One region of the Mesorhizobium sp. P2_F7 genome, then DNA from elsewhere that is predicted to be linked to it. Evidence: riboswitches for the same ligand, from Rfam matches in the RefSeq annotation. Region 1 holds a riboswitch; the other holds the start of a gene.

Region 1 (6,085 bases):
AGGTGAAACCTCAGCGCTTCAGCAAGAACACCGCCTGCTGGCCGAAGAAATTCCAGAACCACCATGGCATCGACAGGCCGATCTTCTGGCCGTTGCCGTCGAGCGCGGTAGCTTTCTCCACCGAGGCGCCGAGCTCCTCGACCAGGTTGACGAAGTCGCGGATGGTGCAGAAATGGATGTTGGGCGTGTCGTACCAGGAATAGGGCAGGTCCTCGGTCACCGGCATCCGACCCTTGAAGAACAGCGACAGACGCACCCGCCAATGGCCGAAATTGGGGAAGGAGACGATGGCTCGGTTGCCGATCCTCAGCAGCTCGTCGAGCACCAGCTTCGGGTTGCGGGTTGCCTGCAGCGTCTGCGACAGGACGACGAAGTCAAAACCCTTGTCGGGATAGAATTCGAGGTCGGTGTCGGCATCGCCCTGGATGACCGAGAGGCCGCGTGCCACACATTCGTTGACGCCGCGCTGCGACAGTTCGAGCCCGCGGCCGTCGACCTGCTTGGTCTCCTGCAACAGTTCGAGCAGCAGGCCGTCGCCGGAGCCGACGTCGAGCACCCGCGAGAGCGGCGGGATGAGGCCGGCGACGACTTCGAGGTCGACGCGCTGGGCGCGGTTGACGCTCATGGCTTTGCCTCTTGCCTGGCGCATGATCCCGGTCCGAAAAGTCTGCAACTTTTCGGGGTCATGCGCTGAGCCCTCTCGCCCTTGCAGCTGAGCCGATGAAGCCGTTGATGGCGGCGAACAGTTCCGGCTCGTCGAGCAGGAAGGCGTCGTGCCCGCGGTCGGTGTCGATCTCGACGAAAGAGACGGAGGCGCCGGCGGCGTTGAGTGCATGCACGATCGAGCGGCTCTCCTCGGTCGGAAACAGCCAATCCGAGGTGAAGGAGACCAGGCAAAAGCGCGTCTTGGTGCCGGCAAAGGCATCGGCCAGCCGGCCGCCATGGTCGGCGGCGAGGTCGAAATAATCCATCGAACGGGTCATGTAGAGATAGGAGTTGGCGTCGAAGCGGTCGACGAAGGTCATGCCCTGATGGCGCAGATAGCTCTCGATCTGGAAGTCGGCGTCGAAACCGAAGGTCAGCGCGTCACGGTCCTGCAAATTGCGTCCGAACTTCCGGTGCAAGGCGGCTTCCGACAGATAGGTGATGTGGGCGGCCATGCGCGCCACCGCCAGCCCTTTTTCCGGGCGCGCGCCATGCTCGAAATACTTGCCGCCATGCCAATCCGGGTCGGCCATGACGGCCTGGCGGCCGACCTCGTGGAAGGCGATGTTCTGCGAGGAATGGCGTGCGCCGGTGGCGATCGGTAGCGCCGAGAAGACGCGCTCGGAATAGCATGATGCCCATTCCAGCACCTGCATGCCGCCCATCGAGCCGCCGAGGACGCAAAACAGCTTCTCGATGCCGAAATGGTCGACCAGCATTAGCTGCGCCCGCACCATGTCGCGGATGGTGATGATTGGCAGGTCGAGCCCGTAGGGCTTGCCGGTGGCCGGGTTGGTCGAGGCCGGGCCGGTGGAGCCGAGACAGCCGCCGATGACGTTGGAGCAGATGACGAAGAAACGGTTGGTGTCGATGATCCTGCCGGGGCCGATCAGCACTTCCCACCAGCCGGGCTTGCCGGTTACCGGATTGGTGTTGGCGACATGCTGGTCGCCGGTCAGCGCATGGCAGACCAGAATGGCGTTGGAGCGGGCGTCGTTCAGCGTGCCGTAGGTTTGGTAGGCGATCTGAAACGGCGACAACAGCGTGCCGGCGTCGAGCTTCAGCGGCTTATCGGGGCCGAAACGCAACACCGGGCTCGACGGGTTGTCGGCCTCGTTGTTGGTTTTTGCAGCGCGGAGCGCGATCATGTGACTCTCCTTGCCCGCCGTCAGGCAATAAAAAACCGGCAATGCGATCGCAAAGCCGGTTACGTCACGCAAACGGCCCTTTAGCGAGTTGTTTAACGTGGCTGCAAGCCGACCGGCCAAATCACCACGGGACTGTTACGTTCTTCTAGAACTCGCGCGGCCTGGCGTCAACGGCAAGCTATTGCCGCCGCAGGCGCCTCTCGACATTCGCGGCCACGGCTTGTATTTCCGCAGCGGCCTTCGGACGGAGGCATTCTCGACGGATTTGCGACATGGACAAGACAGCGGACAAGGCACGGCCGACGCCCCGCGCGGGCATCATGGACATAGAAGCCTATGTGCCGGGCAAGAGCACGGCGCCGGCTGGCGTCGCCAAGGTCCATAAGCTGTCGTCGAACGAGAACCCGCTCGGCCCGTCGCCGAAAGCAATCGAGGCCGCGCGTGAAGTCGCGGCCAGGCTGGATGTCTATCCCGACGGCACCGCAAGGCGGCTGCGCGAGGCGATCGCCGAAGTGCACGGCCTCAACCCGGCAAACATCATCTGCTCCAACGGTTCGGACGAGATTTTGGGCCTGCTGGCGCAGACCTACCTGGCGCCGGGTGACGAGGCGATTTTTACCGAACACGCCTTCATGGTCTACAAGATCTACATCCAGTCGGCGGGCGCCAGGCCGGTTGCGGTGAAGGAAACCGACGAGCGTGCCGATGTCGACGCGATCCTGGCTGCGGTGACGCCGCGAACCAAAATCATCTTCCTCGCCAATCCCAACAATCCGACCGGCACCTATTTGCCGTTCCAGGAAGTGCGGCGTTTGCATGCTGCCCTGCCGGGCAACGTGCTTCTGGTGCTGGACGCGGCGTACGCCGAATATGTGCGGCGCAATGACTATGAGGCCGGTATCGAGCTGGCGGGCAGCGCGCAGAATGTGGTCATGACCCGCACCTTCTCCAAGCTCGGCCTTGGCGGCGCGCGCATCGGCTGGATGTATGGCCCGCTGCACATCGTCGATGCCATCAACCGCATTCGCGGCCCTTTCAACGTCAATGCGACGGCGATCGAGGCCGGCATTGCCGCCATCCGCGACCGCGCCCATGTCGAGCGCAGCGCGGTGCACAATGAGACATGGCTGACCTGGCTGAATGAAGAGCTGACGAAGCTTGGTCTCAGGGTGACGCCGAGTGTCGGCAATTTCGTTCTCATCCATTTCCCTGAGGACAAGAAGCATTCGGCGGAGGCGGCGGACGATTATCTCACCCAGCGCGGCTATATCTTGCGACGGGTTACTGGCTACGGGTTTCCCAACGCGCTGCGCATGAGCGTCGGCACCGAAGAAGCCAATCGCGGCGTCATCGACGCCCTCACGACATTCCTGAAAAGCTGAACCAATGACATCACCGATGTTTGAAAAGATCGCGCTGGTCGGCATCGGCCTGATCGGCTCGTCACTGGCCCGCGTCATCCGCCGCGAAGGCCTGGCCCGCCATGTCGCCATCGCGACGCGCAGCCCGACCACGCTGGCGCGGGCGAAGGAACTCGGTCTCGGCGAGAGCTACACCACCGACGCCAGGGAAGCGGTTCGCGATGCCGATCTGATCATCGTCTCGGTGCCTGTGGGATCGTCGGGCGAGGTGGCGCAGGAGATCGCACCGGCGCTGAAAAAGGGCGCCATCCTCACCGATGTCGGTTCGACCAAGGCCTCGGTGATTGCACAGATGCAGCCTTACGTGCCGGACGGCGTTCATTTCATCCCGGGCCATCCGCTGGCGGGTACGGAAAAATCCGGTCCCGATGCCGGTTTTGCCGAGCTGTTCGAAAACCGCTGGTGCATCTTCACGCCGCTGCCGGGCACCGATCCAGCCGCGCTGGAAAAGCTGTCGGAGTTCTGGCGGCGCTGCGGCTCCAACATCGACACGATGGACCCGCAGCATCACGACATGACGCTGGCCATCGTTTCGCATCTGCCGCACATCATCGCCTACAACATCGTCGGCACCGCCGACGATCTGGAATCGGTGACCAAGACCGAAGTCATCAAATATTCGGCCTCGGGTTTTCGCGACTTCACCCGTCTCGCCGCTTCCGATCCGACCATGTGGCGCGACGTGTGCCTGCACAACAAGGATGCCATCCTCGAAATGCTGGCACGCTTCTCGGAGGATCTGGCCTTCCTGCAGCGGGCGATCCGCTGGGGCGACGGCGACAAGCTGTTCGACCTGTTCACCCGCACCCGCGCCGTACGCCGCTCGATCATCGAGGCCGGCCAGGACATTGACGTGCCGGATTTCGGCCGCCAGGCGGTGGAGCATCCAGCCAAGAGCTAAACCTGCTTCAGCCAGGCCAGGTCGCCGCAACCATGGCCATTGTCTCGGCCCGGTCCGGCGCGCCCAGCCGGCCGCCGAAGCGCTGGCATTTGAGCGCGGCGGCGGCGCTGGCAAAGCGCAAGGCCTGCTCGATCGGCATGGCTTCGGCGAGCCCGACGGCAAAGGCGCCGTGGAACACGTCGCCGGCAGCAAGCGTGTCGACCGCCTTGATTTTCGGCGCAGCGATGTGGCGCACGCAGCCGGCCGACCGGTCATGCCACCAGCTTCCCGCCGCGCCGCCGGTGACCGCGACGAAGGCATCGGTGCGGCTGGCAAGGTCGGCGCAGGCGGTTTCCGGGTCGAGCGCGTGGCCGCAGACGATGCGGGCCGCCGTCTCCGACGCGACGATGTGCGACGCCAGCGGCAACAGACGCTCCAGCACTTCGAGCGGCGCGGTGTCGGCGTCGAGGATCGCCGGACGGCCGGCGTCGCGCGCTGCGGTCAAGGCGAGCGCGGCAGCACCCGGCCAGCGCACATCGACCAGCACGGCGTCGAAGGCGGCGAGGTCGGCTATGGGCAGCGCGCCGGGGTCGGCCTGCGCCTTCGGGTCGTAGAAGGGCACGATGATGCGTTCGCCATGGGCGTCGACCACGATCGAGGCCAGTGCCGAGCGTGCGCCTTTGACGCGGCGGACAAAGCTGCAATCGACGCCCTCGGCTTCGACGCCGGCCAGCAGCTGGTCGCCGACGGCATCGTCACCCGCACTTGCCCACAAAAACACTTCGGCGCCGAGACGGCGTGCCGCGCAGGCAGCACTCGTCGCCATGCCGGCAGCGATCTGAACGCCGTCCGAGGCGATGAACTTGCCCTGATGCGTGGGCAAGGTTTCGACGAGCAGAATGGTGTCCAGCGTCAGCGCGCCAACGCTTAGCAATCTCACCGGTCGGCTCATGCGTTGGCTTGGCTAGGCATGATCTTCCCTCTAAGCGGTTCCCGCCTTGGGATCATGGTCTAATCGAGCGGCTTGATCTTGCCCAGCGGAATGAAGCCGAGCGAGGCCTTGCCCTTGACCACCTTGAGCGGCATCGACGGTTCGTTGCCGAGCAACGCCAGGCCGGCAAAGCCTTGCTCGATCTGGCTCTTCTGCTCGGGGATTGCGGTGGCAAGGATTGCCGCCACGGCTTTCGGATCCTGCAGCTTGATCGTCAGATCGGCATTGACCAGACCATTTTCATCGACCGATACCGGGCCGGAGACGGTGATGCGTGCGGTTCCGGACGACAGGTCGAGCTTGTGGATGTCGACCGCCTGGCCGCGCAGGCTCCTGGCCTCAGTCTTCATCAGCGCCACGCCGTTCTTCAGCGTCGCATCGCCGCTGCCGTCGAGCGGCGGCAGCACGCGCCCGCCGATCGCGTCGGCGTCGATCTCAAGGTCGGTGAAGCTGCCGACATAGCCGATGTCCTGGCCGTCGGGCCGCAGCTCTCCCGCTGCGGTGCCGGCGCTGAACAGCGAGACCGGGTCGGTGTCGTCGGCCGGATCGGTCTGGCCGGACAGGCTGTCGGCTCGCAGCGAAATGCTGCGGGGTAGGGGCCAGGAGAGTTTTGCGTCGGCCTGCAGATTGCCCCAATCGATCCATAGCGGCGTCATTCCGGGCACCGAGGTACGCAGCGGTCCGCGCAACTCGGCGACAGGCGACAGAGGCTGGGTGATCGCGGCCACGAAGTTGAAGCTGCCGGCCGAGGCGGCGACGTTTCTGGTGTCGTCCTCGTAGGCAAGATTGCTACAGGAGATGGCGAAGCTCAGGGGGTAGCCGCTGACAGTGAGATCGGCACAGCCGGCCTCGATGCCTTTGTCCTTGAGCGCGGCCACCGCCTTGTCGGCTTCGCTGCTGACGCGGCCGGCGACATAAAACCAGACCGCGCTGTAGAGGC
Region 2 (6,085 bases), on a different contig from region 1:
TGCCTTGGTGCCTGACGTGCTTGGGCGCTTGATCTGGGGCGGCGCGATGCCTATCTGCGCCGCATCACGCAAATCAAGCGCGTTTGGACGCATGCACCCCTCCGGGCGGCATGGCCGCGCCCAGGAGCTTTGTCATGTTGGAAACGCATCAAGTGACTGAACATCACCCCAAACTCGGCGAGTTCGGCTATGCCGGCGACGATCACGTCGTACCGTTCGAGGTCGGCCCGCTCGACGTTCGCGGCCGCACCGTGCAGCTCGGGCCGATGCTCGACGCCATCCTCAGCCGCCACGACTATCCCGAGCCGGTTGCTCGCCTTTTGGCGGAAGCCTGTGTGCTGACGGTGCTGCTCGGCACCTCGTTGAAGTTCGAGGGCAAGTTCATCCTGCAGACCCGCACCGACGGGCCGGTCGACATGCTGGTCGCGGATTTCTCCACGCCCTCGGCATTGCGCGCGTATGCCCGTTTCGACGCTGATCGGCTTGAGGCCTTGGTGGCTGCCGGCGAGACCTCGCAACAGACGCTGCTGGGCAGCGGCGTGCTGGCGCTGACCATCGACCAGGGCGCGCACACGCAGCGCTATCAGGGCATCGTCCAGCTCGACGGCGAGACGCTGGAAGACGCCGCGCGCACCTATTTCCGCCAGTCGGAGCAGATCCCGACCGACCTCAGGCTTTCGGTGGCCAAGCTTCTGACACCCGGCCCCGGCGGCGCCCGCGAACAGTGGCGCGCCGGCGGCATCCTGGCGCAGTTCCTGCCGCAGTCGCCCGAGCGCATGCGCGTGCCCGACATTTCGGGCGGCGACGGCGATCCGCGCGACGTCACGCAAGAGCCGGCCGACAATTCGTGGCGTGAGCTGGTGGCCCTGCTCGGCACCATCGAGCCAACCGAACTGATCGACCCGACCATCGGCGCCGAGCGGTTGCTCTACCGGTTGTTCCATGAACATGGCGTGCGCGTCTTCGGCGGTGTGCCGGTGGCGGATCAGTGCTCGTGCTCGCGTGACAAGATCCGCGGCATCCTCGAAGGCTTCTCCGCGCAGGAGATCAAGGACTCGACCGAGGATGGCGGCATCCACGTCGCCTGCGAGTTCTGCTCGAAGCAGTACGACTTCGACCCGGCGGAATTCGCGGCCCAGTAAGGGTCAAACTCCGATTCCTCGCCCCACGAAGTGGGGAGAAGTGGCCCGGCGAAGCCGGGACGGAGAGGGGTCTTTGCTGCAGACGGGAATTCGCTGACGTTGCAGGTCTTGCGCCTGATCCTTACCGGATTCTGGCTTCGCGACGGTCGTCCCCCTCTCCGTCCCGGCTTCGCCGGGCCACCTCTCCCCCGCCTTGCGGGGGCGAGGAACCAAGCCCTCTCAATTCACCGTTCGCCGCGTCCCCGGCAGATCCAGCGAAAACGCGGGAATAGCGATGTCGAACGTCTCGCCCCTTTTGTTGCGCATTGTGTAGTGTCCGACCATGAAGCCCGACGGCGTCGAGAGCGGGCAGCCTGACGTGTATTGATAGCTGTCGCCGGGATTGAGCTCGGGCTGGTCGCCGACGACGCCGGCGCCGCGCACTTCCTCGACCCGGCCGCTGCCGTCGGTGATGTGCCAGTAGCGCGACATGAGCTGCACGAACTCGTCCGACTGGTTGTCGATCGTCACCTGATAGCCCCAGACATAACGGTTCTCCGACGGATCCGAACGATCCTCCAGGTAGAACGGTCTGACCTGCACTTCGATGTTGCGCGTGACGGCGCGGTACATAGGCTGCTCCAAACGACACCAACGGACCTGTCGGCGCTCTTGCCGTACACCCGCATTAGGCCTCATGCGCAGGTGCCGAACAACAATGTCATTTAAGTGACACATGACAATGATGGTGTGCATGAACCGTGTCGGGCGACTCAGCGCTCTGTCGAACTGTTGAAAACGGCCATTCCTGGCCGCTTTTTTCCGGAGTGACCAGATCTCGATGGAACTGACAGTCATAGCAGCGCTGCTTTCGACACTCCTGCTTCTCTCCAATCTCGCCAGCATTGTGCTCGCCTCGCTCAGCCTGAGGCGGCCGCGCCCGATTGCCCCGCCGGCGAGAAAGGCGCCGCCGGTCTCGATCGTCGTGCCATCGCGCGGGGTGGAGCCATTTACGCAGGAGACGCTGCAGCGCGCCTTCTCGCTCGGCTGGCCGCGCTACGAGCTGATCTTCTGCGTCGCTCATGCTGAAGACCCCGTGGTCAAGCTCATCAACGCCGCGATCGCCGGCCATCCCGAGATCCCGGCGCAGCTCCTCATCGGCGATGACCGGGTCAGCGCCAACCCGAAGCTCAACAACTGCGTCAAGGGCTGGCAGGCGGCGCAGTACAATTGGGTCATCCTGGCCGATTCCAACGTGCTGATGCCTGTCGACTACGTCCAGCATCTGATGGCGGCCTGGCGGCCGGACACCGGGCTTGTCTGTTCGACCCCGATCGGCTCGCGGCCGGATGGTTTCTGGGCCGAGGTCGAATGCGCTTTCCTCAACACGCTGCAGGCGCGCTGGCAATATGCCGGCGAGGCGCTGGGCCTCGGCTTTGCCCAGGGCAAGAGCATGCTGTGGAACAAGCCGATACTCGACGCCAATGGCGGCATCGAGGCGCTTGCTGCCGAGATCGCCGAGGATGCCGCCGCGACCAAGCTGGTTAATGGGCTCGGCCTGCGCGTCAATCTCGTTGCTTCGCCTTTCGAACAGCCGCTCGGCCAGCGCACGTTCGCCGAGATCTGGTCGCGCCAGACGCGCTGGTCGCGGCTGCGCCGCGTCACCTTCCCGCTGTTCTACACGCCCGAAATCCTGACCGGCGTGGCGGTGCCGCTGCTGCTGGCGCTGGTGGCGGCGGCAAGCGCCGGCGTCAGCCTGCCCACCACGGCTTTGGGCGTCCTGGCCTTTGCCTATGTGCCGGAATGCCTGCTTGCCTGGGCCAAGGGCTGGTATCTGTCGCCGCGCATCGTCACCGCAATGATCGTGCGCGATGTGATGCTTCCCGCCATCTGGTCGCGCGGTTGGCTCGGCGGCGCGGTCGAATGGCGCGGCAATGCCATGGTCATCCGCACCAAGGCGATGACGGAACTGGAAGAGGCCTCCTCGAGCGCCTGATCAACGCCCGGGCCTTTGCCTTGCTTCCGAAGCAGGCCGCTATTTCGCCGCCTTCAGCGCCTGCGCAACGTCCTCAAGCAGATCGTCCGAATCCTCCAGACCAACCGACAATCGGAGCGTGCCCGGTCCGATGCCGAGCTCGGCGCGTGCCTCGTCGCTGAGGTTCTTGTGCGTCGTCGTCGCCGGATGGGTGATCAGGCTCTTGGCGTCACCGAGATTGTTGGAGATCAGCACGATGTCGAGCGCGTTCTGCAAGGCGAAGGCCGCCTGCTTGCCGCCCTTGACGTCGAGGCAGATCAGCGTCGAGCCGCCCGCCATCTGCTTCTTGACGATGTCGGCCTGCGGATGGTCGGCGCGGCCGGGATAGATGACGCGGGCGATCTGCGACTGCCCGGCCAGGAAGTCGGCGATCTTGCCGGCACTTTCCGTCTGCTGGCGCACGCGCACCGGCAGCGTTTCCAGGCCCTTGAGCAGCGTCCAGGCGTTGAAGGGCGAGAGGCTCGGACCGGTGTGGCGGAAGTAGTCGTGCAAATTCTCGTCGATCCACTTCTTGTCCGACAGGATGATGCCGCCGAGACACCGTCCCTGGCCGTCAATGTGTTTGGTCGCGGAGTAGACGACGATGTGAGCGCCGAGCTGCAGCGGCTTCTGCTGCAAGGGCGTGGCAAAGACGTTGTCGACGATAAGCCTGGCGCCGATCGAGGTGGCCAGCGAGGCGACGGCGGCGATGTCGACCACTTCCAGCGTCGGGTTGGTCGGGCTTTCCAGGAAGAACAGTTTCGTGTTCGGCCTGACCGCCTTTTCCCAATTGGCGATGTCGGTGCCGTCGACCAGCGTCGCCTCGATGCCGTATTTCGGCGCCAGCGTCTCGACCACCCAGCGGCAGGAGCCGAACAACGCGCGCGCCGCCACGATATGATCGCCGGCCCTGGCGCTGCACAGCAGCGCCGCCGTCACCGCAGCCATGCCGGATGCCGTGGCGCGCGCGTCCTCGGCGCCTTCCAGCGCACACATGCGCTTTTCGAACATGTCGACGGTCGGGTTGGCGTAGCGCGAATAGATGAAGCCCGGCTCCTCGCCCTTGAAACGGGCCTCGGCGGCCTGTGCCGTCTCATAGACGTAGCCCTGGGTGAGGTACATCGCTTCCGACGTCTCGCCGAACTGGGAACGCAGCGTTCCCCCGTGCACGAGTGCGGTCTGAGGCTTCCAGTTACGCTTCTTGGTGCTCATCGCTTTTGTTCCAGACACAAAAAAACCGGCCGCGAAAGTCGCAACCGGTCCATACGGCCTTGCGGCCCGACGGTCCTTTAGCGACTTGTTTAACGTGGCTGCAAGCCGACCGGCCAAATCACCACGGGATAACGACCCTTTAGACCTCAGCCATGCTTGCGTCAATTGCCGGCTTCATTAAGAGGTTTGTACCAAGGCAGGTTCCGCAAAAGTGTCCTGCGGTTTTGCGGCAAGAACCTGCCTCATGTCACCGGCCTTGGAGTGGAGCCAGCCTTTGCGGCAGACAGGCATTCTTCCCGATCAGGACATTTCCGCGCTGTTCCAGTCCGGCGCGCTGAAGTCGCCGCGCGTGCTGGACGCCGATCAGGTCCAGCCGGCCAGCCTCGATCTCAGGCTCGGCGACAAGGCTTTTCGCGTGCGCGCGTCCTTCCTGCCAGGCCCCAACCACAAGGTGTCGGAAAAGCTTGACCGGCTGAAGCTGCACGAGATCAATCTCAGCGATGGCGCGGTGCTGGAAACCGGCTGCGTCTACATCGTGCCGCTGCTCGAAAGCCTGGCGCTGCCTGCAAACGTGTCCGCCTCGGCCAATCCGAAGAGTTCGACTGGGCGGCTCGATATCTTCACCCGGGTGATGACCGACCGCGGCCACGAGTTCGACAAGATCGCCGCCGGCTATCACGGGCCGCTCTATCTCGAAGTCAGCCCGCGCACCTTTCCGATCGTCGTGCGCGCCGGCTCGCGGCTGTCGCAGATCCGCTTCCGCACCGGCAATGCTTTGCTGTCGGAGGCAGAGCTGAACGAATTGCACCGGGCCGAAATGCTGGTGGCCACCGAGCCGCCCAACATTTCCGGCGGCGGCATTGCGCTGTCCATCGACCTCGATGGCGATCAGAACGGCCTGGTCGGCTATCGCGGCAAGCATCACACCGGCCTGGTCGACGTCGACAAGCGCGCCGCGCAGGATGCCGTCGATTTCTGGGAGCCGCTCTACAAGAGCGGCGCCGGCGAACTGGTGCTCGATCCCGACGAATTCTACATTCTGGTCAGCCGTGAGGCGGTGCACGTGCCGCCGCTCTACGCCGCCGAGATGACGCCCTTCGATCCGCTGGTCGGCGAATTCCGCGTCCACTATGCCGGCTTCTTCGACCCGGGTTTTGGCCATTCAGCCGTCGGCGGCACGGGCAGCCGGGCGGTGCTCGAAGTGCGCAGCCACGAAGTGCCGTTTATCCTCGACCATGGCCAGATCGTTGGCCGGCTGGTCTACGAACACATGCTGAAGCGGCCGCAGGCGCTCTACGGGACCGATCTCGGTTCCAACTACCAGGCGCAAGGCCTGAAACTCTCCAAGCATTTCCGCACCGCCGGCTGACCTCGATCACCGGCGGGCAAAATACTTGCCTGCATCGGCTCACCATGCTTGGCTGCCTTTCGGTGACCGGCAAGAGACCGGCGCGCAAGGGGAACCAAAAATGCAGATTTCAAGATGGATCATGTCGGCAGCGAGCGCTGCCATGCTGGTGATGGCGGCCGGATCGCTGGCGCAGGCGCAGGAGAAGTTGAAGATCGGCACCGAGGGCGCCTATCCGCCCTTCAACACCATTACGTCTGACGGCAAGGTCGAAGGCTTCGACATCGACATTGCCAATGCGCTGTGCGCGCAAATGAAGGTCGAGTGCGAGATCGTCACCCAGGACTGGGACGGCATCATCCCGGCGCTGCAGGCGAAGAAGTTCGACGC

The links. A riboswitch is a leader RNA that binds a small molecule or an ion and turns the genes downstream of it on or off. The one in region 1 is predicted to bind S-adenosylmethionine.
Region 2: another riboswitch for S-adenosylmethionine. It lies ahead of AC1DZ8_RS01260 (O-succinylhomoserine sulfhydrylase); the one in region 1 lies ahead of metX (homoserine O-acetyltransferase MetX).

Annotation. Positions count from the first base shown of each region.
Region 1 covers NZ_JBFUFA010000002.1:673,718-679,802, forward strand. The annotation lists gene AC1DZ8_RS08655 (DUF1330 domain-containing protein) at 1-2, shown strand, start outside; gene metW (methionine biosynthesis protein MetW) at 11-625, opposite strand; gene metX (homoserine O-acetyltransferase MetX) at 684-1,853, opposite strand; SAM riboswitch at 1,914-1,991, opposite strand; gene hisC (histidinol-phosphate transaminase) at 2,126-3,235, shown strand; gene AC1DZ8_RS08675 (prephenate/arogenate dehydrogenase family protein) at 3,240-4,175, shown strand; gene AC1DZ8_RS08680 (sugar kinase) at 4,183-5,106, opposite strand; gene AC1DZ8_RS08685 (DUF2125 domain-containing protein) at 5,166-6,085, opposite strand, start outside.
Region 2 covers NZ_JBFUFA010000001.1:267,555-273,639, reverse strand. The annotation lists gene AC1DZ8_RS01275 (Hsp33 family molecular chaperone) at 111-1,142, shown strand; gene apaG (Co2+/Mg2+ efflux protein ApaG) at 1,362-1,754, opposite strand; gene AC1DZ8_RS01265 (ceramide glucosyltransferase) at 1,963-3,117, shown strand; gene AC1DZ8_RS01260 (O-succinylhomoserine sulfhydrylase) at 3,157-4,347, opposite strand; SAM riboswitch at 4,405-4,482, opposite strand; gene AC1DZ8_RS01255 (2'-deoxycytidine 5'-triphosphate deaminase) at 4,592-5,716, shown strand; gene AC1DZ8_RS01250 (ABC transporter substrate-binding protein) at 5,817-6,085, shown strand, end outside.